4 regions of the Streptomyces sp. NPDC059866 genome follow, and region 4 is predicted to be linked to each of the others. Evidence: riboswitches for the same ligand, from Rfam matches in the RefSeq annotation. Region 4 holds a riboswitch; each other region holds the start of a gene.
What was found. A riboswitch is a leader RNA that binds a small molecule or an ion and turns the genes downstream of it on or off. The one in region 4 is predicted to bind cobalamin.
Positions count from the first base shown of each region.

Region 1: another riboswitch for cobalamin. It lies ahead of ACFV7R_RS20140 (ribonucleoside-diphosphate reductase subunit alpha); the one in region 4 lies ahead of ACFV7R_RS03990 (gamma-glutamyltransferase family protein).
Region 2: another riboswitch for cobalamin. It lies ahead of ACFV7R_RS06775 (FecCD family ABC transporter permease); the one in region 4 lies ahead of ACFV7R_RS03990 (gamma-glutamyltransferase family protein).
Region 3: another riboswitch for cobalamin. It lies ahead of ACFV7R_RS00310 (cobalamin biosynthesis protein); the one in region 4 lies ahead of ACFV7R_RS03990 (gamma-glutamyltransferase family protein).

Region 1 is NZ_JBHWJT010000012.1:150,506-157,519, reverse strand. It holds gene mctP (monocarboxylate uptake permease MctP) at 1-611, shown strand, start outside; gene ACFV7R_RS20145 (GNAT family N-acetyltransferase) at 692-1,198, shown strand; cobalamin riboswitch at 1,205-1,388, shown strand; gene ACFV7R_RS20140 (ribonucleoside-diphosphate reductase subunit alpha) at 1,511-3,868, shown strand; gene ACFV7R_RS20135 (ribonucleotide-diphosphate reductase subunit beta) at 3,868-4,881, shown strand; gene ACFV7R_RS20130 (hypothetical protein) at 4,794-5,036, opposite strand; gene ACFV7R_RS20125 (GlxA family transcriptional regulator) at 5,131-6,093, shown strand; gene ACFV7R_RS20120 (cytochrome P450) at 6,109-7,014, opposite strand, start outside.
Region 2 is NZ_JBHWJT010000004.1:55,764-62,777, forward strand. It holds gene ACFV7R_RS06755 (hypothetical protein) at 1-117, opposite strand, end outside; gene ACFV7R_RS06760 (hypothetical protein) at 114-320, opposite strand; partial or broken gene ACFV7R_RS06765 (helix-turn-helix domain-containing protein) at 436-1,269, shown strand; gene ACFV7R_RS06770 (DUF397 domain-containing protein) at 1,251-1,484, shown strand; cobalamin riboswitch at 2,504-2,640, shown strand; gene ACFV7R_RS06775 (FecCD family ABC transporter permease) at 2,685-3,734, shown strand; gene ACFV7R_RS06780 (ABC transporter ATP-binding protein) at 3,734-4,489, shown strand; gene ACFV7R_RS06785 (ABC transporter substrate-binding protein) at 4,515-5,513, shown strand; gene ACFV7R_RS06790 (protein phosphatase) at 5,518-5,961, opposite strand; gene ACFV7R_RS06795 (ABC transporter substrate-binding protein) at 6,227-7,014, shown strand, end outside.
Region 3 is NZ_JBHWJT010000001.1:52,568-59,581, forward strand. It holds gene ACFV7R_RS00285 (alpha/beta hydrolase family protein) at 1-962, opposite strand, end outside; gene ACFV7R_RS00290 (class II aldolase/adducin family protein) at 1,196-1,927, opposite strand; gene ACFV7R_RS00295 (lysozyme) at 2,125-2,874, shown strand; gene ACFV7R_RS00300 (anion permease) at 3,017-4,255, shown strand; gene ACFV7R_RS00305 (hypothetical protein) at 4,286-4,507, shown strand; cobalamin riboswitch at 4,617-4,761, shown strand; gene ACFV7R_RS00310 (cobalamin biosynthesis protein) at 4,867-5,811, shown strand; gene ACFV7R_RS00315 (cobyric acid synthase) at 5,808-7,014, shown strand, end outside.
Region 4 is NZ_JBHWJT010000002.1:381,980-388,993, forward strand. It holds gene ACFV7R_RS03990 (gamma-glutamyltransferase family protein) at 1-1,620, opposite strand, end outside; cobalamin riboswitch at 1,806-1,957, opposite strand; gene ACFV7R_RS03995 (superoxide dismutase) at 2,178-2,819, opposite strand; gene ACFV7R_RS04000 (GNAT family N-acetyltransferase) at 3,201-3,776, shown strand; gene ACFV7R_RS04005 (ABC transporter substrate-binding protein) at 3,921-5,510, shown strand; gene ACFV7R_RS04010 (ABC transporter permease) at 5,537-6,505, shown strand; gene ACFV7R_RS04015 (ABC transporter permease) at 6,511-7,014, shown strand, end outside.

The DNA.
Region 1 (7,014 bases), on a different contig from region 4:
GCGTCGCCTTCGCGGCGATCGGCATCGGCGCGCTGGTGCCGGCGGCGATCATGTCGATCGCGGCGGCCAACCTCTTCACCCGGAACATCTACAAGGACTTCCTGAAGCCGGACGCCACGCCCGCACAGGAGACCAAGGTCTCCAAGCTGGTGTCCCTGCTGGTGAAGGTGGGCGCGCTGATCTTCGTCCTCGGCATGGACAAGACCGTCGCGATCAACTTCCAGCTCCTGGGCGGCATCTGGATCCTGCAGACCTTCCCGGCCCTGGTCGGCGGCCTGTTCACCCGCTGGTTCCACCGCTGGGCACTGCTCGCCGGCTGGGCGGTCGGCATGATCTACGGCACGGTCGCCGCGTACGGTGTGGCCTCGCCGACGCAGAAGCACTTCGGCGGCTCGTCGGCGGAGATCCCGGGGATCGGGGAGATCGGGTACATCGGCCTGACGGCGTTCGTCCTGAACCTGGTCGTGACGGTGGTCCTCACCTTCGCCCTGAAGGCGGCGAACGCCCCCGAGGGCGTGGACGAGACCAGCCCGGAGGACTACACGGGTGAGGCGGGCGACCCGGGGGTGAAGGTGGAGCTGCCGCCGGCAACTGCCGGTTCCGCTCACTGACCACACGAAACCCCCAGCGGGCCGCCGAGAGCAAGAAACTCGGCGGCCCGCTGTCGTACCCCTCCGGCACACTCGCCTTCATGGACATCACGATCCGGCAGGCAGTGCCCGACGAGTACGAGCTCATCGGCGAAATCACCGCCCAGGCCTACCTCCAGGACGGCCTCCTCGACTTCGGCGAGAGCGACGAATACCTCGTCGAACTGAGAGACGTGGCCAAGCGAGCCGCCGCCGCAGACGTCCTGGTCGCCGTGGCGGACGGGCACGTCCTGGGCGGCGTGACCTTCGTACCGTCCGGCGGCCCCATGGCCGACATCGCGGGCCCCGGCGAAGCCGAGATACGCATGCTGGCCGTGGCTCAGGAGGCGCGAGGCCGCGGCGCCGGCGAGGCCCTCGTCCGCACCTGCACAGCCCGCGCACGGGCCACCGACGGCTGCACCCGCATCGTCCTGTCGACCCAGCGCACCATGCACACCGCCCACCGGATCTACGAACGCCTCGGCTTCGTCCGTACACCAGAGCGGGACTGGAATCCGGTCCCGCACCTGGACGACATCACTCTCCTCACCTACCAGTTGACGCTCTGAAACCAGCGAGACACAACATCTGGTGGTGCTCCGCGAACCCGGCACAAGATGTATGCTCATGCTCGCTGTCGCCGCAGGGGAATCCGGTGCGAATCCGGAACTGTCCCGCAACGGTGTACTCGTACACGTATGCCCGCATGCCGTCGTACGAGAGTCAGTCCGAGGACCTGCCGACAGTGCGCCCGGCCATCCGGCCCGGGTGCCATGACGTCCGGGCCTCGTGGAATGGGCCGGTGGACGCGACGCCGTGTGCGCTCGTGAGCTGCCCCCTGCCCTCCGCAAGGCCCTGTGCCGAGCGAGGGAGAGCCCCACGTGACCATCGCGCCAGCCGAACCGGCCTCAGCGACTCCGGCGGAGACCGACGGTCCCGGAGCCGCACTGCTGCGGACCCTGACCGAGCTGACCGCCGACCTCCCCGACGCCGACCCCGGACGGGTCGCCGCCGCCGCGCTGCGCGGCCGGTCCTCCCGGGCGGACGACACGGAGTTGCGCGAGCTGGCCACCGAGGCGGCCGCCGGCCTCATCTCCGAGGACCCCGCCTACTCCCGGCTGGCCGCCCGCCTGCTGACGATCAGCATCGCCGCCGAGGCCGCCTCCCAGGGCGTCACGTCCTTCACCGAGTCCGTCGCCGTCGGACACCGCGAGGGCCTGATCGCCGACCGCACCGCCGAGTTCGTGCGCATCCACGCCGACCGCCTCGACGCTCTCGTCGACCCCGAAGCCGACGACCGCTTCGGCTACTTCGGCCTGCGCACCCTGCACAGCCGCTATCTCCTCCGGCACCCCCACACGCGCAAGGTCGTCGAGACGCCCCAGCACTTCCTGCTGCGCGTCGCCGCCGGCCTCGCCGAGGACGACACGATCCGCTCCGTGGACGAAGTCGCCGCGCTCTACCGGCTCATGAGCCGCCTCGACTACCTCCCGTCCTCCCCCACGCTCTTCAACTCCGGTACGCGACACCCCCAGATGTCGTCCTGCTACCTCCTCGACTCCCCCAAGGACGAGCTGGACTCCATCTACGACCGCTACCACCAGGTCGCCCGCCTCTCCAAGCACGCCGGCGGCATCGGCATCGCGTACTCCCGCATCCGCTCCCGCGGCTCCCTGATCCGCGGCACGAACGGCCACTCCAACGGCATCGTCCCGTTCCTGAAGACCCTCGACGCCTCGGTCGCCGCGGTGAACCAGGGCGGGCGGCGCAAGGGCGCGGCGGCGGTCTACCTGGAGACCTGGCACTCCGACATCGAGGAGTTCCTGGAGCTGCGTGACAACACCGGCGAGGACGCCCGGCGCACCCACAACCTCAACCTCGCGCACTGGATCCCGGACGAGTTCATGCGCCGGGTCGACGCCGACGAGCAGTGGTCGCTGTTCTCGCCGTCCGACGTGCCCGAGCTGGTCGACCTGTGGGGCGAGGAGTTCGACGCGGCGTACCGCAGGGCGGAGGCGGCAGGCCTCGCCAAGAAGACCATCCCGGCCCGTGACCTCTACGGCCGGATGATGCGCACCCTCGCGCAGACCGGCAACGGCTGGATGACCTTCAAGGACGCCGCCAACCGCACCGCCAACCAGACCGCCGAGCCGGGTCACGTGGTCCACTCCTCCAACCTCTGCACGGAGATCCTGGAGGTCACCGACGACGGGGAGACGGCGGTCTGCAACCTGGGTTCGGTCAACCTGGGCGCCTTCGCCGATCCGGCGACCGGCGGCATCGACTGGGAGCGGCTGGATGCCACCGTCCGTACCGCCGTCACCTTCCTCGACCGCGTCGTGGACATCAACTTCTACCCGACCGAGCAGGCGGGCCGGTCCAACGCCGAGTGGCGTCCGGTCGGCCTCGGCGCGATGGGCCTGCAGGACGTCTTCTTCAAGCTGCGCCTGCCCTTCGACTCACCCGAGGCCAAGGCCCTCTCCACCCGCATCGCCGAGCGCATCATGCTCGCCGCGTACGAGGCCTCCGCCGACCTGGCCGAGCGGAGCGGCCCGCTGCCGGCCTGGCAGAAGACCCGTACCGCGAAGGGTGTTCTGCACCCCGACCACTACGGCGTCGAGCCGGCCTGGCCGGAGCGCTGGGCGGCGCTGCGGGCGCGTATCGCCGAAACGGGCCTGCGCAACTCCCTGCTCCTGGCGATCGCGCCCACCGCCACGATCGCCTCGATCGCCGGTGTGTACGAGTGCATCGAGCCGCAGGTGTCGAACCTCTTCAAGCGCGAGACGCTGTCCGGCGAGTTCCTCCAGGTCAACTCGTATCTGGTGCAGGACCTCAAGGACCTCGGCGTCTGGGACGCCCGCAGCCGTGAGGCGCTGCGCGAGGCGAACGGCTCGGTGCAGGACTTCGCCTGGATCCCCGAGGACGTACGGCGGCTCTACCGCACGGCGTGGGAGATCCCGCAGCGCGGCCTGATCGACATGGCGGCCGCCCGCACGCCGTTCCTGGACCAGTCCCAGTCGCTGAACCTGTTCATGGAGACGCCGACCATCGGCAAACTCTCCTCGATGTACGCGTACGCCTGGAAGCAGGGCCTGAAGACGACGTACTACCTCCGCTCCCGCCCGGCGACCCGCATCGCCCGCGCAGCGCAAGCCACCACCCCTGTACAGCAGCCGACCCCCGACGAGGCGGTCGCCTGCTCCCTGGAAAACCCCGAGTCCTGCGAGGCCTGTCAGTGATGTCCACCCGTAACCAGAATCTCCTCGACCCGGGCTTCGAGCTGACCCTGCGCCCCATGCGCTACCCGGACTTCTACGAGCGCTACCGGGACGCCATCAAGAACACCTGGACCGTGGAGGAGGTCGACCTCCATTCGGACGTGTCGGATCTCGCCAAACTGTCACAGGGTGAGCAGCACCTGATCGGCCGTCTGGTCGCCTTCTTCGCGACGGGCGACTCGATCGTGGCCAACAACCTGGTGCTGACGCTCTACAAGCACATCAACTCCCCCGAGGCCCGGCTGTACCTGAGCCGTCAGCTCTTCGAGGAGGCCGTCCACGTCCAGTTCTACCTGACGCTGCTGGACACCTACCTCCCCGACCCGGAGGACCGCGCGGCGGCCTTCGCTGCGGTCGAGAACATCCCCTCCATCCGCGAGAAGGCCGAGTTCTGCTTCAAGTGGATGGACTCGGTGGAGTCGATCGACCGCCTGGAGACCCAGGCCGACCGCCGCCGCTTCCTGCTCAACCTCATCTGCTTCGCCGCGTGCATCGAGGGCCTGTTCTTCTACGGCGCCTTCGCCTACGTCTACTGGTTCCGCAGCCGGGGCCTGCTGCACGGCCTGGCCACCGGCACCAACTGGGTGTTCCGTGACGAGACGATGCACATGAGCTTCGCCTTCGACATCGTGGACACCGTCCGCAAGGAGGAGCCGGAGCTGTTCGACGACGCGCTCCAGCAGCAGGTCACCGACATGCTGCGGGAGGCCGTCGAGGCCGAGCTGCAGTTCGCGCGCGACCTGTGCGGTGACGGCCTCCCGGGCATGAACACCGACTCGATGCGGCAGTACCTGGAGTGCGTCGCCGACCAGCGCCTCACGCGCCTCGGCTTCGCCCCGGTGTACGGCTCCGAGAACCCCTTCTCCTTCATGGAGCTCCAGGGGGTTCAGGAGCTCACCAACTTCTTCGAGCGGCGTCCCTCGGCGTACCAGGTGGCGGTGGAGGGCACCGTCGACCTGGACGAGGACTTCTGATCCTCCTTCTCCCTGTCGTGGTCCTGGGCCTCCCTGAGCTGTCGGTCGACGCGCCGGTCGTGGGCGATGCCGATCAGTGCGGGGAGGACCATGATCGCGAAGAGTGCGAGGACGGCCAGCATTCCGATCAGGGCTTCGATCTGGTTCGCGTTCATGGACACCACTGTCGCGCCGGATACTCCTTACCAACAGTGGCAGGTCTGCCGTAGAACCTCGAATTACTGCCACTCCTGAGGCACACTGGGGAGCATGCTGCAGAACGTGGCCGCCGTCCTCGTCGACGGCGTGAATCCCTTCGAACTCGGCGTCATCTGCGAGGTCTTCGGCATCGACCGCAGCGACGACGGACTGCCCGTGTACGACTTCGCGGTCGCCTCGGCCGAGGGGCCGGTGCTGCGCTCCAACGCCGGCTTCTCGATGCAGGTCGAGCACGGACTGGAGCGGCTGGAGACGGCCGATCTGATCGCCGTACCGGCCGGGGCGGGGTACGAGTCCCGGACCTTCCCACCGGAGCTGCTCGATACCCTGAGCCGGGCCGTGGACCGGGGTGCGCGGGTGCTGAGCGTGTGCTCCGGCGTCTTCGTACTGGGCGCCGCGGGGCTGCTGGACGGGCGGCGCTGTGCCGTGCACTGGCGGCACGCGGCCGAGCTGTCCCGGCAGTATCCGCGGGCGGCCGTCGAACCGGACGTGCTCTACGTCGACGAGGACCCGGTGATCACCTCGGCCGGCACCGCCGCCGGCATCGACGCCTGTCTGCACATCGTGCGCAAGGAGCAGGGGCCGGAGGTCGCCAACCGGATCGCCCGGCGGATGGTCGTGCCGCCGCACCGCGACGGGGGCCAGGCCCAGTACATCGAGCGGCCGCTGCCCGCCTCCGAGTGCGACACGGTCGCCGAGGTGCTGGTGTGGATGGAGCGCAACCTCGACCAGGAGGTGACCGTCGAGCAGCTCGCCGCCCGCGCCCTGATGTCCCCGCGCACCTTCGCCCGCCGCTTCCAGCAGGAGACGGGGACGACTCCGTACCGCTGGATCCTGCGCCAACGGGTGCTGCTGGCCCAGCGGTTGCTGGAGGCGACGGACGAGACGGTGGACGCGATCGCGGGCCGCACGGGGTTCGGGACCGCGGCCGCGCTGCGCCATCAGTTCGTACGGGCGCTGGGAACGACCCCGAACGCCTACCGGCGCACGTTCAGAGGGCCTCAGGCCGCCTGAACGCGCGCCCGGCCGTCACCTCGGTACCGGCCTGAGCAGCAGCTGGTGCGGGCGCAGCGTGATGCCCACCCGGGTCGTGTCGTTGGACCCGGCCACCTGCTCGAAGCGGTACCTGGTCGCCACCGCCGCCGTGATCAGCGACAGCTGGGCCATCGAGAAGTGGTCGCTCGGGCACTTGCGGTTGCCCACGCTGAACGGGCTCATGGCGTATTTCGGTACGTCCTTGACGCGTTCCGGAAGCCACCGGTCGGGGTCGAACTTCAGGTTGTCCGCATACGAACGCGGATCGCGCTGGATCGCATACGGACTGTAGATGATGTCCGCACCGGCCGGAATGCGATAGCCGCCGAGTTCCGTGTCGGTGACGGCGCGCCGCGTCAGTATCCATACGGCCGGACGCAAACGCATCGCCTCGACGACGACATTGTTCGTGTGCGTGAGCCGCCGGACGTCCTCGAATGCGACGGGCCGCCCGCCGGTCACGGATTCAACTTCGTCCCGGACCTTGTCCGCGTGTTCCGGATGCTCGGCGAGCACCTGGAGCAGCCACATGATCGTGGATGCCACCGTTTCGCTTCCGGGGGTGAGTATCGCGACGACCTGGTCGTGGATCTCCTGTTCCCCGATGGGGTCGCCATTGTCGTCCTTCGCCTCCAGCAACGCCGTCAGCAAATCGTCCGGCTTTTGACCGGATGCCCGGCGCTCGGCCACGATCTCGTCGACCAGGAGATGCAAATCGGCCAGTGCCCGGTTGAATTCCCGGTTGGCAGGGAGCGGCAGTTTGTACAGCGGTCCGAGCGGCATGACCATGCGCTGGTACATACCGCGGAACACGGTGGCGAGCGCGACGCACAGCCGCTCGGCCCGCTCGTCCATGTACTCGCCGCGCAGCAGGCACCGGGCCGCGATGCGCACGGCGAC
Region 2 (7,014 bases), on a different contig from region 4:
CCACTCCCGCCCGCCGCCGTACGGTCTCACCTGCACGTACGGCCCCTCATGCCCCATGACGACGCCCAGCCGCCCGGTTCGGGTGTCCACGACATACGACCCGACCGGGGGCTTCACCGGATCACCGCCGCGAGCCGTCGCGCGGTCTCCATCGAACACCGGCCCAGTTCCACCAGCGGACAGGGCGCCTCCCGGGCAAGGCTCGCCGGATCAAGTCGCAGTGACAGCAGGGTAATTCCGGCCTTTTCGAGTGCCGTCCGCAATTCGTTCAAGGTGTCCTCCGCCTCTTCGACGCACAGCGCCGAGTGTCGTGCTTCCACGTGGTTCCCCTTCGCCGTCGAGTTTCACGCTTTCCGACTCCAGAATGACCTGCTCGCCCTACACTCGGCAGAAGCCTGTGCACTACAACGCCGGGGCAGCGCAAGGGGATTGGCCATGGCCAACGGTTCACGTCAGGCGGCTTGGGAGTTCTTCGGGGCGGAGTTGAAGCGGCGGAGGGAGGACGCCGGGATCACTCAGGTGGAGTTAGGGGCTCGGGTATTTGTCTCCGGCGGATATATTGGGCAGTTCGAACAGGCGATTCGGAAGCCTCAGCTCGATGTGGCGCAGCGGATTGATGAGGCCCTGCAAACCGACGGTATTTTCGAACGGCTTTGGCGAAAGCTCATCAAGGAACAGCGATACGCGGAGTACTTCGCGCACGCGGCGGAGCTGGAGGCGCTCGCCACGAAGATCTGCGAGTTCGCGCCCACGCTGGTGCCGGGCCTGTTGCAGACAGCTGCATAAGCGAGGGCAGTCACCCTTGCGTCCAACCCGTTCGTCACCGACGAGTACGTCGAGGAAATGGTGGCCGCGCGGCTGGAGAGGTCCCGCATCCTCAAGGACGCTACAAAGCCGGAGTATTGGGCGATCCTGCATGAGAACGTGCTACGCGTCCCGGTCGGTGGGCACGCTGCGATGAGCGGGCAGTTGGCGCACGTAGCGACACTGGCGCGGGAGCGCAAGGTACTGGTCATGGTGCTGCCCTACGCGGCAGGGGCGTGCGCCTCCATGGCAGGCATGTTGCAGCTCATGGAGTTCGACGACGCACCGCCAACTGCATATACAGAGACGGCGTTTTCGGGAACGCTGCTCGACGATCCGGCGGTGGTGAAGCGGGCACAGCGAGCATACGATCTGCTCAGGGGCGCCGCTTTGTCGCCGGAGGCGTCCCTCGCCCTGATCGAGTCGGCGGCTGAGGATCACAGACGATGCGCGAGTACGACCTGAGCAACGCCTACTGGCGCAAGAGCACCTACAGCAACGGCGAAGGCGGCAGCTGCGTCGAGGTCGCCGACGGAGTCCCCGGCGTTGTCCCCGTCCGGGACAGCAAGGTGCCGCACGGTCCGGTGGTCGTGATCGGGTCGGCCGCGTGGACGGCGTTCGTCGGCACCGTCGGGGCCGCCCGCTTCTTTGCCAGTGTCGTGCTTCCACGAGCCGAGTAAAGGGCGCTGCGCGTCGGCTGCGCCGATCGGCCTGCGGCCGACCCTTGACTCGCCTCGCTCCAGCACGGGTGAGAAGCGAGCGAGCGGCCCGGAAAGGCGGGTGGCCGAGGCAGGCGGCCGCCTCCGTCGGCTGCGTCGGCGTCCGGGGTCGGCGGGCGCGGTCGCGCCTCGCATGCACGCCGGGCGGGCTTGGCGGCCTGCGGGTGGTGGGGGTGGGCGCGTCGGCGCGGCGGGGAGGCCGGGTGGGTTTGGCGGCTTGCGGTCGGTGGGTGGCGGGGTGGGCGTGTCAGCGGGGTGGTGGCACGCCGGGTCGGCTCAGCGGCTTGCGGTGAGCTGGTGGCGGGGACGGACACCCCCACGGCCGGTGGGCCGGGCCCCCAAGTCCCCTCACGCCACACGAGCCTCACCAACCCCACTCCTGCAGGTGATTGGAGGATCTGTGCCACAAGCAGGCACCCACGACCCGGGCCTTTTCGCCCGCTGGGTGGCACAGATCCTCCAAGCACTGCTCCTCGCCCGCGACCGGAGCGATCCGAGGGCGGGCCACCGCCGCCCCGGCGCTGCGGCCGCCGAACCGGCCCGGCCTGCCGCCACCCATCTGTCGCACCCGCCCCCACCTCCGCCCCCCCACCGGCCGGATGCCGCTGAGCCGACCCGGCGTGCCGCCACCCCGTCGACGCGCCCACCCCCACCACCCGCAAGCCGCCAAGCCCGCCCGGCGTGCATGCGAGGCGCGACCGCGCCCGCCAACCCCGGACGCCGACGCAGCCGACCCCACCCGCAAACAGGCCTCGGCCACCCGCCTTTCCGGGCCGCTCGCCCGCTTCTCACCCGTGCTGGAACGGACCGAGTCAAGGGTGGCCCGCAGGGCCATCGGCGCAGCCGACGCGGAGTGGAGCGCAGCGGAACGCAGCGCCCTTTACTCGGGCCGTGGAAGCACGACACTGGCCAAGAAGCGGGCGGCCCCGACGGTCACCTCGTCAGGTACGCCCTCCCCAGTCGGCCCCTGGGCGGTCACCTTCGCCGGCTGCTACGCTCACGGCGCCTCCCGCGGGGGAAGTCCGGTGAGAGTCCGGCGCTGACCCGCAACGGTGTGTGCGAGGACCCGACAGTCCACGTGCGAGCCCGATTACCCGTGGGCGGTGTGCCATCCGTTGATCGCTCGCCGTGGACTGCGAGCCGAGGCGAAGGACCGCCGCCGTGCGCCGACATCCAGGCCGGATACCCGTTTCCCTGTTGGTTGTCGTGCTCGGGTTCCTCCTGCTCGGGTCGCTCGTGTGCGGGGTGGGGCTGGGGGCCGCCGGGGTCGGCTGGGAAGACGTCTTCCGGTTCCTCGGGGCCGGTTTCACCGGCGGAGCCATCGGCGCCGGGGACGTGGCGGCGTACACCATCGTCTGGGAGATCCGGCTGTCGCGCGTCGTGCTCGCGGCTGTCGTCGGAGCGGGGCTCGCCACCGTCGGGGTCGCTGTGCAGGCGATGGTGCGGAATGCGCTCGCCGATCCGTTCGTGTTGGGGATCTCGTCCGGGGCCGCTGTCGGTGCCAACGCCGTGATCCTGCTGGGGGCGTTCGCCGGGCTCGGGGTGTGGGCGCTGTCCGTGTCCGCGTTCGGGTCCGCGCTCGCCGCCATGGCGATCGTGTACGCCGTCGCCCGGTCGGCGCACGGGCTGACGCCGCTGCGGCTGATTCTGACGGGGACGGCGATGGCGTACGGATTCGAGGCGCTCACCACGGTGATGGTGTTCGGCGCTGCCCGGGGCGAAGCCGCCCGGTCGGCGATGATGTGGCTGCTCGGGAGCCTGGGCGGGGCGACCTGGGCGCGGGTGCCGATCGTCGCGGTGACCGTGGTGGCCGGGTGGGCGTGGCTGCGGCTGCGCGCCGAGGCGTTGAACGCGCTGGCGATGGGGGATGAGACGTCCGCGGCGCTGGGAGTGCCGCCCGAGCGGTTGCGGCGGGAGTTGTTCCTGGTGACGGCGGCCGTGACGGGGACCGTCGTCGCGGTGAGCGGGGCGATCGGCTTCGTGGGGCTGATGGTGCCGCATGTCGTACGGATGCTGGTCGGCGCCGATCACCGGCGGGTGCTGGCTGTTGCTCCGCTCGCCGGGGCGGTGCTGCTGGTGTGGGCGGACGTGCTGTCGCGGCTGCTGTTCGCGCCGGTCGAGCTGCCGGTCGGGGTGATCACGGCGGTGGTGGGTGTGCCGGCGTTCCTGCTGCTGATGCGGCGGGGCGGTTACGCGTTCGGGGGGCGTTGATGCGGCTCGATGTGGAGGGCGTGTCGGTCGAGGCCGCCGGGGTGCGGCTGGTGGAGGACGTCCGGCTCGCTGTGGACAGCGGGGCGTTCGTGGGGCTGATCGGGCCCAACGGCAGTGGGAAGTCAACCCTGTTGCGGTGCGTGTACCGGGCGCTTCGGCCGGCCGCCGGGGTCGTACGGCTGGACGGCGACGACGTGCACGCCCTGGATCCGCGGGGCGTTGCGCGGCGGCTGGCCGCGTTGCCGCAGGAGTCGTCGGCCGAGTTCGACTTCACCGTGGCCGAGGTGGTGCGGATGGGGCGGCTGCCGCACCGGGGGCGTACCGCCGCCGAGGACGGAGCGGTCTGCGCCGAGGCCATGGAGCGGACGGGCGTCGGGCATCTCGCCGAGCGTGGGTTCCTCGCCCTGTCCGGGGGTGAGAAGCAGCGGGTGCTGATCGCGCGGGCGCTGGCGCAGCGCCCCCGGGTGCTGGTGCTGGACGAACCCACCAACCACCTCGACATCGCCCACCAGTTGGACGTCCTTTCGCTCGTCCGCGCCAGCGGGCTGACCGTGCTGGCCGCGCTGCACGATCTCAACCTCGCCGCCGCGCACTGCGATCTGCTGTACGTCGTGGAGGGGGGCCGGGTCGTGGCCTCCGGGCCGCCGCACGACGTGCTCCGACCGGAGCTGCTCGCCGAGGTGTTCGGGGTGCGGGCCCATCCCGTACGGCATCCGGAGACCGGCGCCGTGCAGTTGCTGTTCGACCTGCTTTAAGCCGACTCGCTAAGGAAACCCTCGTATGCGCAAGCCAGTTGCTGCCGTGCTCTCCGTCGCCGCTCTCGTCACCGCCGGCTGCGGCGCGCAGGTCGACACGTCGTCCGACGCGAAGGCCACGACGTCCGTCACCCTCACCAACTGCGGCAAGAAGGTCACCTACGACAAGGTCCCGAGCCGTGTGGTCACCAACGACGTCGGGATCACCGAGCTGATGTTCGCGCTCGGCCTGGAGGACCGGATGGCGGGGTTCGTCATGCCCGACGACAAGGGCGACCTGGACGGGGTGCCGTGGAAGGACGGCTACGACAAGGTGCCGTGGCTGTCGAAGGACCAGGTGACGAAGGAGAACGTCCTGGACGCCCGCGCGGACCTGGTCTTCGCCGGGTGGAACTACGGGTTCCGTGAGGACGCGGGCTTCACCCCGGACGCGTTGCGGGGGCTCGGCATCTCCTCGTACATCCTCACCGAGTCCTGCCGCAACGGCCGCACGGACACCTCCCGCGGCATCATGCCGCCGCTCGAGGCCCTGTACACGGACCTGACGAACCTGGGCAGGCTCTTCGGCGTCGAGGACCGGGCCGCCGAGCTGATCGCCGGCTTCCAGAAGCAGGTGGCCGACGTCGAGGCGAAGGCCCCCAAGGGCGCCGACCGTCCCAAGGTGTTCCTCTACGACAGCGGCGAGGACCAGCCCTTCACCTCCGGCCGCTACGCCGCACCCGACCAGATCATCGGCAAGGCGGGCGGCGTCAACGTCATGCACGACCTCGAGGACTCGTGGACGACGGTCGGCTGGGAAACGGTCGTCGAACGCAACCCCGACGTGATCGTCATCTGCGACTACGGGGACGTCAGCGCCGAGCAGAAGAAGCGGTTCCTGCTGTCGTACGCCCCGTTGCGGAACGTGTCGGCCGTCAAGCACCGGCGGATCTTCACGCTGGACTACGTCGACCTCGTGGAGAGCCCGCGGAACCCGTCGGCGATCGAACGCCTCGGGGCGTACCTCAGGGAAGGCCGGGGGTAAATCCTCACCCGGTAGCGAAGCCCCGCACATACCGCCGCTGCCACCACGTCTCCACCGCCCGCCGGTCATAGTGCGCGCGGACGTACGCCACCGCCTCCTCGGCCGGTACGCCGTCCAGGACGGCCAGGCAGGCCAGGGCCGTGCCGGTGCGTCCGCGGCCGCCGCCGCAGGCGATCTCGACCCGCTCGCGGGCGGCGCGTTCCCAGGCCTCGGCGAGGGCCGCGCGAGCGTCGGCGCGGTCCGCCGGGAGGCGGAAGTCGGGCCAGCGGACCCAGCGGGAGTCCCAGGGGACGGCGGGGGGCCGCTTGCCGAGCAGGTAGAGGCCGTACGACGGGCTGGGCGGCCCTGGTGCGAGGGGACGCCGCAGACCGCGTCCCCGCACCAGTCGCCCCGACGGCAGCCGGAGTACGCCCGCCGCCTGCTCGTCCCACAGCTCCTGCGTCTCCACCGGATCGGTCTCCAAGGGATCAGTGTTCACGGGGTCATTCTCCAGGGGGTCGGTCAGGCCGCCCGTGCACTCACCTGCATCAACTCCCGCCGTTTCATACCGCCATTGGTGTGACCTCTGGCGGATACGCCATTCGTGTGTGATCCCTTGACCGCCCTCACGGCCGCTCCTATGGTCGCGTGACCGGACGTAGGACGTCGTATCTCCTGATCGTCCGAATAGTCAGAATCATCCGACCGCCTCCCCCACCCCTCCCGGAGGACCCGTGCGCGACGTGACCCACGACGTTCCGGCGCTGCACCGCCGCTCGTTCCTGAAGTACACCGGCGTTCTCGGTGCCGCCGCCGCGGTCTCCGCGTCACTGTCCGCGTGTTCGGCCGGCCCGGAGTCCACCAATGACACCGGCGACGGGGGCGAGGGCGCGAACCGGACGCTCACGGCGGTCATCGGCTACGGGAACGACGGCAGCTGGGATCCGACGCAGACCGCGTCCGCGTTCTGCATGGCCGGCAACAACCACATCTACGAGGGGCTGCTCGACACCGACCCGATCTCGCGTGAGCCGTATCCGGCCCTGGCGACCCGGATGCCCGCGGACCTGACCGGCACGTCCTGGAAGTTCACCCTGCGGGCGGGCGCGAAGTTCCACGACGGCAGGCCGGTCACCGCCGACGACGTGGTCTTCGTCTTCGACCGGATCCTCGACCCGGACACCCAGACCCTGGCCAAGGGGTTCTTCGAGCCCTGGCTGAAGGACGTGCGGAAGATCGACGCGCAGAACGTGGAGCTGGTCCTGAAGTTCCCCTTCCCGGAGGGCGTGTCCCGGCTCACCCTCGCGAAGATCATGCCGAAGCACGTCTTCTCCCGGCCCGGCGCCTGGGACGAGGCGATCAAGGGGCTGGCGGTGGGTTCGGGGCCGTACCGGCAGACCGCGCACCACCCGAAGTCCAACACCACCTTCGAGGCGTTCGACGGCTACAACGGTCCGCGCCCGCCCGCCTTCAGGAAGATGAACTGGCTGACGATCGTCGACGCCGCTCCGCGCGTCGCGAG
Region 3 (7,014 bases), on a different contig from region 4:
GGGCCGTGGAAGATCAGAGTCGGGATCTTCAGGCGTTCGGGGTGGGCGGCCTCGTCGATGCGGTCGCCGTACAGACCGGTGCGGCCCTGGGCGGCGCGCACGGCCAGCGGCAGCAGGGGGGCGGGCATCCGCCGGGCCGCGGCCAGGGCGCGCAGCGTCGCCTCCCAGTTGAGTACCGGAGAATCGAGCACCAGGCCGCGGATGCGGTCGCGGTCGGCGGAGTGCGCGGCGGCGCGCAGGGCCATGGTGGCGCCGGTCGACCAGCCGTACAGGACGACCCGTTCGGCGCCGTACCGCACGGCGTGGCGGATCGCCGCGTCCAGGTCGCGCCACTCGGTCTCGCCGAGATGGTTCAGGCCGTCGGGCGGGCGGGGTGCGCCGAGGTCGCCGCGGTAGGCGAGGTCGAGCACGGGGAAGCGGAGGCCGTGCAGGAACTCCATGACGTTCATGGGGTGTTCCCGTGTCATGCCCAGGCCGTGCACGGTGATCACCCAGGTGTCCCTGGCGGCGGGCACGAACCAGGCGGGCAGGACGCCGAGTTCACCGGGCACGTCGACGTCGGCGTGGTCGAGACCGAGGGCGGCGCCGGGGTCGCCGATGTGCAGGTTGGGGGTGAGCCACACCTTGTCGCCCGGCTCCAGGCTGCCGTGCGTGACGCGCTCCAGGCGGCGGACGACGGCGTCGGCGGGGTGCGGGGCGCTGTCCAGGACGGGGCCGACGACCGCGTGGGATCCGTCGCCGGAGAGGCCGTAGGTGCCGGGGCGTTGGGAGGCCAGGGCGCGGGTGAGGGTGACGCTGCCCGCGGCCGTGCCGTGCACGGTGAGCCGGGGTTCGGTGGGCAGGGGCCGGCCCGGCGGCGCCTTCAGTGCGGCGCCGCTGGCGAACCGGCCGACGGCCACGGCGGCGGCGCCGGCTGCGGTCATCGCGGTGACGGCGGCTGCCGCCGCTTTGACAGTGCGCACGGATCCAGTGTCCTGGCGGACGTGGGCGGGGGCCAGTGGGAGGGGGGCTCGGGGTGATGCGGCTTGGGGCGTTGAGGGGGGTGCGGGTGGGGGTGGGATCGGTCACCGGCGCAGGCCGGGTGCCGCTGCGCCGGTGCGGGTGGGGGTGGGATCGCTCACCGGCGCGTGCGGGGTGCCGCTGCGCCCACCCGTGCCGCCCCAGCGGCACGACTGCCCGCAGCTCCGCCGGGTCGTCATCCCCGCTGCCCGTACCCCCGCAACCGCTCTCCCGCCGCCCTCAGCTGGTCGTCGGACAGGAGGGTCGGGGTCAGGCCGGGGACCGAGGAGGCGGTCAGCCAGAGGTGGCACATCCACTCCAGCTGGGCGGTGCGGTCGTAGGCCTGGTCGAGGGTGGCGCCGTAGGTGAGGGTGCCGTGGTTCTGGAGGAGGCAGCCGGAGCGGTCGGCGAGGGCGTGCAGCATGTTCTCGGCCAACTCCTCGGTGCCGTACGTCGCATACGGGGCAACCCGGACGGACCCGCCGAGCGCGCCGGCCATGTAGTGGATCGCGGGGAGCTCGCGGACGAGCGTCGAGACGGCGGTGGCGTGCACGGCGTGGGTGTGGACGACGGCGCGGGCGTCGGTGGTGCGGTACACGGCGAGATGCATGGGCAGTTCGCTCGTCGGGACGAGCGTGCCGCGCACCTGCCGTCCGTCGAGGTCGACGGCGGTCAGGTCGTCCGGCGTGAGCCGGTCGTAGGGGACGCCCGAGGGTGTGACCAGGACCGTGTCCCGGACGCGTACGGACACATTGCCGGACGTACCGACGACCAGTCCGTCGGCCACGGTCCGGCGGGCCGTCGCCACGAGCGCCTGCCAGGCCCGGAACTCCTCGTCCCGCACACCGCTCATCCGCGGCTCCCCCACTTCCTGTGCACCCTCCCGGCCGCCCCGGACGTCCCGCTGGTCCCGCCGCTTTTCCGCCATGCCGTGATCCTGCCAGGGAGGCCGTCGGACGGTTGCCGCGCCGGGGCACTGTAGGGCGGAAGCGGCACGTCCGGAAGGGTGCATATCAGCACAGATCCCCCTTCACCCCCATTTGGCCGGAGATCGATGAGCATTCAACGATCTTCCCGTACTCTCTGGGGGGATTTGTCATGCACGTTGCCATTCCGGGGGGAAACATGGCCCGTGACCGCAAACCGTTCCGCCATCGCAGCCGCCTTGCCGCGGCGTCGGTGGCGGCCCTCGCGATCGGGGGGACCGCACTGGCCGAGATTCCGGCCACGGCGGCGAGCAAGCCGAAGGGGCACGACGTCTCGTCGCATCAGAAGAACGTCAACTGGCAGAGCGCGAAGTCGAAGGGCGCCCGGTTCGTCTACGTCAAGGCGACCGAGTCCACCACGTACCGCAACCCGTACTTCAGCCAGCAGTACAACGGTGCGCGGAACGCGGGCCTGATACGCGGGGCCTACCACTTCGCGCTGCCGGACAAGTCGTCGGGCAAGGCCCAGGCGGCGTACTTCGTCCGCAACGGCGGCGCCTGGCGCGGGGACGGCTGGACGCTGCCACCCGCGCTCGACATCGAGTACAACCCGTACGACAAGAAGCACAAGTGCTACGGCCTGAGCAAGGCGAAGATGGTCAGCTGGATCAAGGCCTTCAGCGACGAGGTGAAGCGGCTCACCGGCCGCCGCCCCGTGATCTACACCACCACCCACTGGTGGAACACCTGCACGGGCAGCAGCCGCGCCTTCGCCGGCAACCACGCGCTGTGGACAGCGCGCTACGACTCGGCGAGCGCGGGAACACTCCCGGCCGGGTGGTCGTTCTGGACGCTCTGGCAGTACGACAACAGCGGCAGCCTGCCGGGTGACCAGAATCTCTTCAACGGCTCGACGACCCAGTTGAGGAAGTTCGCAAAGGGCTCGTAGCCGGGCAGGACGGGGCCGTCGATTCCTGACCGGACGACGGCCCCCACCTTGAGACACCCTGGCGCCCCCCTCAGTTCACCTTTCGTTCACTTGGGTTACGTACGTTCGTCCAGCCAATGACCTCGAACGATTGCCTGGGTAAATGGAAGGCATCTCGCTGATCCTCGCGATTGTGGTGGTAACCGCACTCGCGTTCGATTTCACGAACGGTTTCCACGACACCGCGAACGCGATGGCGACCACCATCTCCACCGGTGCCCTCAGACCCAAGGTCGCGGTGGCCATGTCCGCCGTCCTCAACCTGGTCGGCGCCTTCCTCTCCGTGGAAGTCGCCAACACGATCTCCAAGGGACTGGTCGACGAGAGCGGCATACGTCCCGAGGTCATCTTCGCCGCACTCGTCGGCGCGATCCTGTGGAACCTGCTGACCTGGCTCGTAGGCCTCCCGTCGTCCTCCTCGCACGCCCTCATGGGCGGTCTGATCGGCGCCACCATCGCCTCGGCCGGCGTGGGCGCCGTGCACGGCGACGCGCTCGTCACCAAGGTGCTGATCCCGGCGATCGCCGCCCCGCTGGTGGCCGGCATCGCGGCGATGCTGGCCACGCGGCTGACGTACCGGCTCGGCAGGAAGGCCGACGGCAAGGCGGCCGCGAAGGGCTACCGCGCCGGCCAGATCGCCTCCGCCGGCCTCGTCTCCCTCGCCCACGGCACCAACGACGCGCAGAAGACCATGGGCATCATCACCCTCGCCCTGGTCGCCGGCGGCTCCCTCGCCCCCGACTCCGACCCCCCGATGTGGGTCATCCTCTCGGCGGGCCTGGCCATCGCGCTCGGCACCTACCTCGGCGGCTGGCGCATCATCCGCACCATGGGCAAGGGCCTGACCGACCTCCAGCCGCAGCAGGGCTTCGCCGCGCAGACCAGCGCCGCGACGGTCATCCTGGCCTCCTCCCACCTGGGCTTCTCGCTGTCCACCACGCACTCGGTCTCCGGTGCGGTGATGGGTGCGGGCCTCGGCCGCAAGGGCGGGGTCGTGCGCTGGTCCACCGCCACCCGTATGTTCGTCGCCTGGGGCCTGACCCTGCCGGCCGCCGCGCTGGTCGGTGCCGTCGCGGAGTGGGTCACCGGCTTCGGCTCATGGGGCACCGCGCTCGTCGCCGTCTTCCTGGTCGCCTCCAGCGCCGCGATCTGGATGCTCTCCCGGCGTGAGGTCGTCGACCACACGAACGTCAACGACACGGCGGAGGAACCGGCCGGTGTCGTGACGACCGCGATGGCCGCCGTGGCCACTCCCCCGCCCGGCGCGGCCGAGGGCCTGACGGCCACGATCCCCGCGCAGCCCGCATCCCCGGACCAGGCGCCTTCCCGGGCCACCGTCTGAGCCCCCAGGTACGAAGGAAGCAGAAGCAGCATGAAGATCGACTGGGCGGCCCTCGGCTCCGTCTTCGGCGTCAGCCTCGTGGCCACCGTGGCCCTCGTGGGCCTGTTCACCCTCGGCATCGCGGGCCTGTCCCGCCGGGAGCGCGCGGTGGCGCAGGGCGATTCGGCCGCGCTCGCCGTCGCGGGGGCGTACGCCGCCTTCGCGGCATGTGCGGCGGCGGTGGCGTACGGGATCTATCTGATCGTGGCCTGAACCTGACTCAACCGACGCGCCGGGCGGTACGGGGTTTCCCGTACCGCCCGGCGCGTCGGTGTGTGGGCCTCAGCACACTCCCGCACCGCAGGTCACAGGCAAGTTGACGCCCCTTCCGACCCCGTGGTGGACTTCCGGGGCCATGTACGGCGGCAGGAGAGGAAGCCCGGTGTGAATCCGGCGCGGTCCCGCCACTGTGACCGGGGAAGGAACTCCCCGGGAGCCAGGAACTCTCACCGCCGGTCTCGTCGAACCAGGGCGTGGACACCCTGAGTGAGGACATATCGCGATGCTCGGCTGCCGTTCGAGGTTGAGGTTCAGTACCCGGGTTCTGCCCGACCCCACGATCGGCTGAGCCGATGCGTGCCGATCGCGTCTTCGCGTACGGCGCCGCTCTCGGTCTCCTCGGCGATCTGCTCCTCGGTGATCCGCGCCGGGGGCATCCGGTCGCCGCGTTCGGGCGGGCCGCCGGTGGGGTCGAGCGGGTGCTGTGGCGGGACCACCGCGGGTGGGGTGCGCTGCATGCCGTCGTGTGTGCGGGCTCGGCGGTGGCGCTCGGGACCGCGACCTCGCGTCTCGTACGGTCGTCCCCCGCCGCCTCCGTGGCCCTCACCGGTGTCGCCACCTGGGCGGTCGTGGGAGGGACGTCGCTGGCCCGCGAGGCCCGGGCCGTCGGCCGTGCCCTTCAGGCCGGTGATGTGGAGGGTGCGCGGGCGCGGCTGCCGCATCTGTGCGGGCGGGATCCGCAGGCGCTCGACGCGGACGGGATCGCCCGGGCGGTCGTGGAGTCGGTGGCCGAGAACACCTCCGACGCGGTCGTCGGAGCGCTGGTGTGGGGGGCCGTCGGCGGGGTGCCGGGACTGCTCGGGTTCCGGGCCGTGAACACCCTCGACGCCATGGTCGGGCACAGGTCGCCCAAGTACCTGCGGTACGGGTGGGCTTCCGCTCGCCTCGACGACCTCGCCGGGTGGCCGGGCGCCCGGCTGACCGCCGTACTCGCCGCGGTGGCCGGTCCCGATCCGCGGGGAGCCGTACGGGCCTGGCGCGCGGACGCCGACCGGCATCCGAGCCCCAACGCCGGGCCGGTGGAGGCCTCGTTCGCGGGGGCGCTCGGGGTACGGCTGGGCGGGACCCTGTCCTACGGGGGCCGGGTCGAGCGCCGGCCCGTGCTCAACGCATCGGCGGGGCGCACCGTCCGGGTCGCCGACGTGGAACGGGCGGTACGGCTGTCCCGGCGGGTCGGACTGCTCGCGCTCGGCGTCTGTGTCGCCGGGCGGCTGCTGACAAGGGGGCGTACGTCATGAGTGGTGGAGGTCTGCTGGTCGCCGGCACCACCTCCGACGCAGGCAAGAGCGTCGTCACCGCCGGGATCTGCCGGTGGCTGGTGCGCCAAGGCGTGAAGGTGGCGCCCTTCAAGGCGCAGAACATGTCGCTGAACTCGTTCGTCACGCGCGAGGGTGCCGAGATCGGGCGGGCGCAGGCCATGCAGGCGCAGGCGTGCCGCGTGGAGCCGACCGCACTGATGAATCCCGTGCTGCTCAAGCCGGGCGGTGACCGCAGCAGTCAGGTCGTCCTCATGGGCAGGCCCGTGGGCGAGATGAGTGCGCGCGGCTACCACGGAGGGCGGCAGGAGCGGCTGCTCGGGACGGTGCTGGAGTGCCTCGCCGAGTTGCGGGGCACGTATGACGCGGTGATCTGTGAGGGGGCGGGCAGTCCCGCCGAGATCAATCTGCGCCGGACCGACATCGTGAACATGGGGATCGCCCGGAACGCGCGACTGCCCGTGCTCGTCGTCGGCGACATCGACCGCGGGGGCGTCTTCGCCTCGTTCTTCGGCACGGTCGCGCTGCTGTCGCGCGAGGACCAGGAGCTGGTCGCCGGTTTCCTCGTCAACAAGTTCCGCGGCGATGTGTCGCTGCTCGAGCCGGGGCTGGAGATGCTCCACGGGCTCACCGGGCGGCGTACGTACGGTGTCCTGCCGTACCGGCACGGCCTCGGTATCGACGAGGAGGACGGACTGCGGGTCTCGCTGCGGGGTTCCGTCCGGGAGTCCGAGGTGTCCTCCCCCGTCGGCGAGGACATCCTCCGGGTCGCCGTCTGCGCCGTCCCGTTGATGTCCAACTTCACGGACGTGGACGCACTGGCGGCCGAACCGGGGGTCGTGGTGCGGTTCGTGGACCGGGCGGAGGAACTCGCGGACGCGGACCTCGTCGTGGTGCCCGGCACCCGGGGGACGGTCCGGGCCCTGGAGTGGCTGCGGGAACGCGGCCTCGCGGACGCCCTCGCCCGCAGGGCCGTGGAAGGACGGCCCGTCCTCGGCATCTGCGGCGGTTTCCAGATCCTCGGTGAGCACATCGAGGACGAGGTCGAGTCGCGCGTGGGCCATGTGGACGGGCTCGGACTGCTGCCCGTGCGCGTGCGGTTCGCACCGGAGAAGACCCTCACCCGGCCCGTCGGCAAGGCGCTCGGCGAGCCCGTCGAGGGGTACGAGATCCACCACGGGGTCG
Region 4 (7,014 bases):
CGGGTAGAAGGAACCGGGGAAGCTGTCGTTGTGCCAGTTCGGCGCGTCGATCGCGCCCTGGAGATCGAGGCCGCCGCGTACCGGAGCGCGCAGGGCGACCGCCAGGAAGAAGTGGAGCTGCCACTGGTCCTGCTGGTCGCCGCCGGGCGTGCCGAACGCCATGACCGGCGTCCCGTCACGCAGGGCGATGGACGGTGTCAGAGTGGTGCGTGGCCTGCGCCCCGGCGTGAGCGAGTTCGGCAGGCCCTCCTCCAGCCAGGTCATCTGCAACCGGGTGCCGAGCGGGAAGCCCAGTTCGGGCACGACGGGGTTGGACTGCAGCCAGCCGCCGCTGGGCGTGGCGGCGACCATGTTGCCCCAGCGGTCGACGATGTCGAGATGGCAGGTGTCGCCGCGGGTACCGCCGTCGGCGGCGACGTCGGGTTCGCCCGGCACGGGGGCCGTCGGGCTCTTGGCGACGGTCGGCTCCCCGGCTCCCGGCGCGCCGAGGCCCGCGACGCCGGTGGCGGCCCCTCGCGCATGGGCGCACAGCCGCGGGGTGCGCCCTCCCGGGCTCCCCGGCCGCAGCTCGTACGACGCCCTGTCGCCGACGAGCTCACGCCGTGCCGCGTTGTAGACGCCCGACAGCAGCTCCTCGAGCGGCACCTCGGCCGCGTCGCCGTACCAGGCCTCCCGGTCGGCCATGGCGAGTTTGCAGCCCTCGATCAGCAGGTGGACGTAGTCCGCGGAGCCGTACGGGGGCAGTTCGGACGGGAGCAGTGCGAGCTGCTGCAGGAGGACCGGGCCCTGGCTCCAGGGGCCGGCCTTGCACAGGGTCCAGCCGTTCCAGTCGTACGTCACCGGCGCCTCGTAGCTCGCGGACCAGCCGGCGAGGTCGGCGGCCGTGAGCGTGCCGGTGTGGTGCTTACCGCTGGTGTCCAGGGTGGGCCGGTGTGCCTGCCGTACCAGCGCCTCGGCGATGAAACCGGTGCGCCACACCTGCCGTGCCGCCTCGATCTGCCCCTCGCGGTCCCCCGCCCCGGCGACCTCGGCGAGCAGCCGCTGCCAGGTGGCGGCGAGCGCGGGATTGCGCAGCAGCCGGCCGGGCCGGGGCGCCCGGCCGCCCGGAAGATAGACCTCCGCGGACGTGGTCCACTCGGTCTCGAACAGCTCGCGCACGGTCTCGACGGTCTCGCCGACACGCTCCACGGGCGCGTGCCCGTGCTCCGCGTATCCGATGGCGTACTTCAGGACGTCGGCGAGGGACTTGGTGCCGTGGTCGCGGAGCAGGAGCATCCAGGCGTCGAACGCACCGGGGACGGCCGCCGCAAGGGGCCCGGTACCGGGTACGAGATCCAAACCGAGTCCCCTGTAGTGCGCGACCGTCGCTCCGGCCGGCGCCACGCCCTGCCCGCACAGCACCCGCACCTCGCCGCCCGCCGGAGCGAGCAGGATCGGCACCTCACCGGCGGGCCCGTTCAGGTGCGGCTCGACGACATGCAGCACGAAGGCGCCCGCCACGACAGCGTCGTAGGCGTTGCCGCCGTCCTCCAGGACCGCCATCGCCGACTGCGAGGCCAGCCAGTGAGTGGAGGACACCATGCCGAAGGTGCCCTGGAGGGTGGGGCGGGTGGTGAACATACGGCCTCTCACCTCGTTGTTTCCGCGCATCGGCCGGACCGGTCGGCGCTCAGGTCTGTCCTGGGGAGAATGTGGGGAGTTCGGGCCAGAGCTCTCCTCCGCCCGCTCCCCCAGCAGGCTATCGATCGCCATGCGCCCCTTCTTCCCCGCCTCCGGCACGAGGGACGCGTACGTGCGCCTCAGCACAAGGACCGGGTGGCGAAGGCCATCTCCGGGATCGACGCCGAGGACACCACGATCCTGTGTTCGGGATCCGCTCGCCGATCACAGTGGCGGGACCGCGCCGGATGCACACCGGCTTCCTCGTTCCGCCGTCGCCTTTGTCGCCGGACGTCATGGGGACGGGGCCGGCCCGAGGGCACGCCGAGCGGTCGGCCGCCGGGTACGGACGGCAGGGGCGTGTCGACACCGAGATCCTCGTACGGTCCGCCGGTGGATGAGCCACAGAAGGGCTCCCTCAAGTCACGTCCTCGCGGGAGCCCTTCCTTGTGCCGCCTGCAAGTGAAGGGTGAGAAGACGATCACGAGCAGGACATCTGTGTCGACGCGGCTACGGCGTCACGGCGCGAGCAGCAGGCTGTCGCCGCGCTCCTTGGCCGCCGCGTAGCGCTTGGCCACGTCCTGCCAGTTGACGACCTGCCACATGGCCTCGATGAAGTCGACCTTCTGGTTGCGGTACTGCAGGTAGAAGGCGTGCTCCCAGGCGTCGAAGACGAGGATCGGGGTCGAGCCCTGGCCGACGTTGCCCTGGTGGTCGTAGACCTGCTCGACGATCAGGCGCCCGCTGAGCGGCTCGTAGGCGAGGACGCCCCAGCCGGAGCCCTGGGTGGTGGCCGACACCTTGGACAGCTGGGCCTTGAAGTGGGCGAACGAGCCGAAGGACTCGGCGATCGCGTCCGCCAGTTCGCCCACGCCGTCCTTCTCCAGCGGCTCGCCGCCGCCGTCACCGGTCATGTTGTGCCAGTAGATCGAGTGCAGGATGTGCCCGGAGAGGTGAAAGGCCAGGTTCTTCTCCAGGACGTTGATCGACCCCCACACCTCCTTGTCCCGCGCCTCCGCGAGCTGCTCCAGCGTGTCGTTGGCGCCCTTCACGTACGCCGCGTGGTGCTTGTCGTGGTGCAGCTCGATGATCTCGGGGCTGATGACCGGGGCGAGGGCCGCGTAGTCGTACGGGAGCTCCGGGAGCGTGTAAACCGCCATGTCCAACATCCTCCGACCTAATTGCAACTCATGTGCAACTGCACGCTAACAGCAGGAGCAGAGCCATGCCGATCAGGCGTTGGTCCTAGGACCATGAGCCGTGCCACGGAAGGCGCAGAAACCGGCACTCCGGCCTTGGGCATCGTCCGCGACGAACGCCGGCTCCAGCTCCGGCGGATCCAGGATGAGCGCGCAGAACCCAGCAGCCGCAGCACTCGACAGTCCGCGCAGTCCGGGTACACAACACTCGGGAGTTATTGCACACTAGTCGCAATAACTAGTCATCTGCAGAAGGGGTACTGCGTGAGGTCTGACCGGCCCATCGGCTTCCCTGCGGCACGCGGCTCCACACCCGGCACCAACGGCTGCCGCACAGGCGGCCTGACGGCCACGGACATCCGCCTCTGCACCGGTGAGGAGTTGCTGACGCACGCCACCGCGCTGCACTCCGTGTACGTCGACGCCTTCTGCGCCCCGCCCTGGAACGAGGACGAGGAGAAGGCGGTCGAGTTCGTCGGCCGGCTCGCCGGGACCGTGCACCGGCCGGGCTTCACCGCCGCGCTCGCGCCGGCGGGTTCGGCCGTGGCAGGCTTCGCCACGGCCTGGACCACCCGTGCCCCCTTCCCCACGGACCGCTGCTACCCGCAGGCCGCCGCCGGCCTCGGCCCCGAGCGCACCGTGCAGTGGCTGTGCGGCGCCCGCGAGATCGACGAACTCGCCGTCCGCCCCGCCGCCCGGGGCACCGGCCTCGCCGCCGCACTCCTCGATGCCGTCATCGCCGACGCTCCGGAAGGCCGCGCGTGGCTGCTCACTTCGATCCGGGCACCCCGGGCCGTCGCCTTCTACCGCGGCCAGGGCTGGACCCAGGCCACTCATCCCTCTCCACAGGGGTCAGGTATCGCCGTCTTCCTCGGCCCGCACCATCCGGCCCGTAGGACTGCCGGCCTGCCGTTATGACCGCGTACCTCCGCCCGCGTGGTGACAAGACCGCACCGCAGGGCCCGCCGACCGGCGACGGACTGATGCCTGGTGTGCCCGGGTAACCCTCCAATCGCAATTGACATGCAACAACGTTCTACAAGCAACAAGGTTGTGAGGCTCATGACGACCCGTCGAATACGAGGTGCCGCCGTCACGGCGGCGGCGATGGTGGCCGGGGTCGCCGCCTGCTCCGCCCCGAGCAGCGGCGGGAGCGACGGCAAGTCCGCCGACTCCGTCGTGATCGGGGTGGCCTCCGAACCGGACACCCTCAGTCCGCTGCTCGGCTACGGCAAGGACGGCAACTCCAAGATCTTCGAGGGACTGCTCGCCCGGAACGCCGATCTGGAGCTGAGACCCGCCCTGGCGAAGGCGCTCCCCGAGGTCACCGGCGACGGCCTCACCTACACGTACACCCTGCGCGACGGCGTGGAGTTCAGCGACGGTGAGCCCCTGACCCCGGCCGACGTCGTCTTCACGTACAAGACGATCCTCGACGCGAAGACGAACAACACCTCGCGGAGCGAGCTCGACGCCATCAAGGACGTCCGGGCGAGCGGTGACGACAAGGTCGTCTTCACGCTCAAGTACCCGTACGCGCCGTTCGCCGGGCGCACGGTGCTGCCCATCGTCCCCGAGCATGTCGCCGGCGAGCAGGACCCCAACACCGGTTCCTTCAACACCGAACCGGTCGGCACCGGACCGTACGTCCTCGCGAACTGGAGCAAGGGCGAGAAGCTCACCTTCAAGGCCAACCCGAACTACTGGGGCGGGGAGCCGAAGGTGAAGACGTTCACCATGGCGGTCATCGCGGACGACAACGTGCGTGCCACCCGGCTGCGCTCCGGTGACCTCGACGGCGCGGTCCTCCCGCCCAACCTCGTCGCCACGTTCAAGAACGACGACGGCATGAAGTCGTACGACGCGAAGTCCTACGACTTCCGCACCGTCACCCTCCCCACCGCGAACAAGGTCACGGGCGACCGTGCCATCCGGCAGGCACTCGACGCCGCCGTGGACCGCGAGGCCATGGTCGACAAGGTCCTCGACGGCGCGGGCCGCCCGGCGTACGGGCCGCTGCCGGTCGACGACCCCTGGTTCGCCAAGGGCATCGAGCGCACTCAGGATCTCGACAAGGCCAAGCGGATCCTCGACGAAGCGGGCTGGAAGCCCGGCACGGACGGCATCCGCGCCAAGGACGGCCGACGGGCCGCGTTCACCCTCTTCTACCCTTCCGGCGACAAGGTCCGCCAGGACCACGCCCTCGCCTACGCTTCCGACGCCAAGAAGGCCGGCATCGACGTGACGGTGGAGAGCGCCACCTGGGAGGTCATCGAGCCGCGGATGAAGAACGACGCGGTCCTCGCAGGCTTCGGCAGCACCGGCGACCCCGACTTCGGCCTCTACACGCTGCTGCACTCCTCGCTCGCCGGCGACGGCTTCAACAACATGGGCCGGTACGACAACGCGGCCGTGGACGAGGCGCTGGACACCGGCCGCCGCAGCCAGGACCCGCAAAAGCGCGAGGCCGCTTACGCCGCGCTCCAGCGCGAACTCGTGAAGGACCCCGGCTACACGTTTCTGACCCACATCGACCACCTCTACGTGCTCGCGGACCGCTGGGAGGGCCTGAGCACGCAACTCGAGCCGCACGAGCACGGCTTCGCCAGCGGCCCGTGGTGGAACATCGAGGACTGGCAGCCCAAGAAGTGACCAGAACCTCCCTGCCCTGGGGAGCGATGGCACGCCTGGCGGGGCGGCGGATGCTGTTCGCCCTCCCCGTCCTCCTCGTCGTCACCTTCGGTGTCTTCGCCATCGCCGCCGCCTCCCCCTTCGATCCCGTCAAGGTGTACGCCGGCACCGCCGCGCTCGGCGCCGACCAGGAGACCCTGGACCGGCTGCGGGACAACCTCGGCGTGGACCAGCCCCTCACCGCCCGCTGGTGGCACTGGTTGACCTCCGCCCTCGGCGGAGACCTCGGCCAGTCCAGCGTGATGCGGCAGCCCGTGACGCAGGTGATCGGGGAACGCCTCGTGTGGTCCTCCCTGTTGTGCGCGATCGCCTTCGTGCTTGCCGTGCTGACCGGCACCCTGCTGGGTGTGCTGGCCGCCCGCCGCCCCGGATCGATGCTCGACCGGACGGTCACCTCGCTCGCCTACGCCCTGGAGGCGGCACCGGTCTTCTGGATCGCGCTGCTGGCCATCTGGCTGTTCGCCCTGCAGTTGGACGTCCTCCCGGCGGGCGGGCTGACGGACACGGCCAGCGAGCAGGTCACCCTGGGGCAGGTGGCGAGCCATCTGGTCCTGCCCGCCGGAGTACTCGCCCTCTCCCAACTCCCCTGGTTCACCCTCTACGTACGCCAGGGGGTCGGCGACGCCCTGGCGGAGGACCCCGTACGTGGCGCCCGCGCGAGGGGTGTGAGTGAGAGGACCGTCCTGCTCGGGCACGCCCTGCGCTCCGGCCTGCTGCCGGTGCTCACGCTGGTCGGCTCCCGCGTCCCCGAACTCATCACCGGCGCCCTGCTGGTGGAGAGCGTCTTCAGCTGGCCGGGCATCGCGGCGGCCACCGTCGAGGCGGCCACAGCCGTCGACTTCCCGCTGCTCGCCGCCCTCACCACGCTGGCCACCGCCGCCGTCCTCATCGGCAACCTGCTCGCCGACCTCCTCTACGGACTGTTCGACCCGAGGGTGAAGCTCAGTGAAATGTGACTCCCATGGCTGAGGCCACGGTGGGGACCGAGAAGCGGTCCCAGGCCGCATGGCGCTCGGTCGGCCCGAACCGCCGCTCGACGCGCACCCTGCGGCTGCGCACCTCGGCCGTGCTGGTGACCGCGACCGTCCTCGCCGTCCTGCTCGTACCACCGCTGGTCCAACTCGACCAGCAGGCCGTCGATCTGTCCGCCAAGCTGCTGCCCCCGAGCTGGGCGCATCCCTTCGGCACCGACGACGTCGGCCGGGACCTGCTCCTGCGCTGCGTCTACGGCCTGCGGGTCTCGCTGCTCGTCGGCGTGGCCGCGGCCCTCACGGCGACCGTGATCGGCACCGCCGTCGGGGCCACCGCCGGAGCCCTGGGCGGCTGGGCCGACCGCGGCATCATGCGCGTGGTCGACACCGTCTCGTCCGTACCCCACCTGCTGCTCGGCATCTTCATCGTCGCCATGTTCCGGCCCGGGGTGTGGCCGGTGGTGGTCTCTGTCGCGCTCACCCACTGGCTGTCG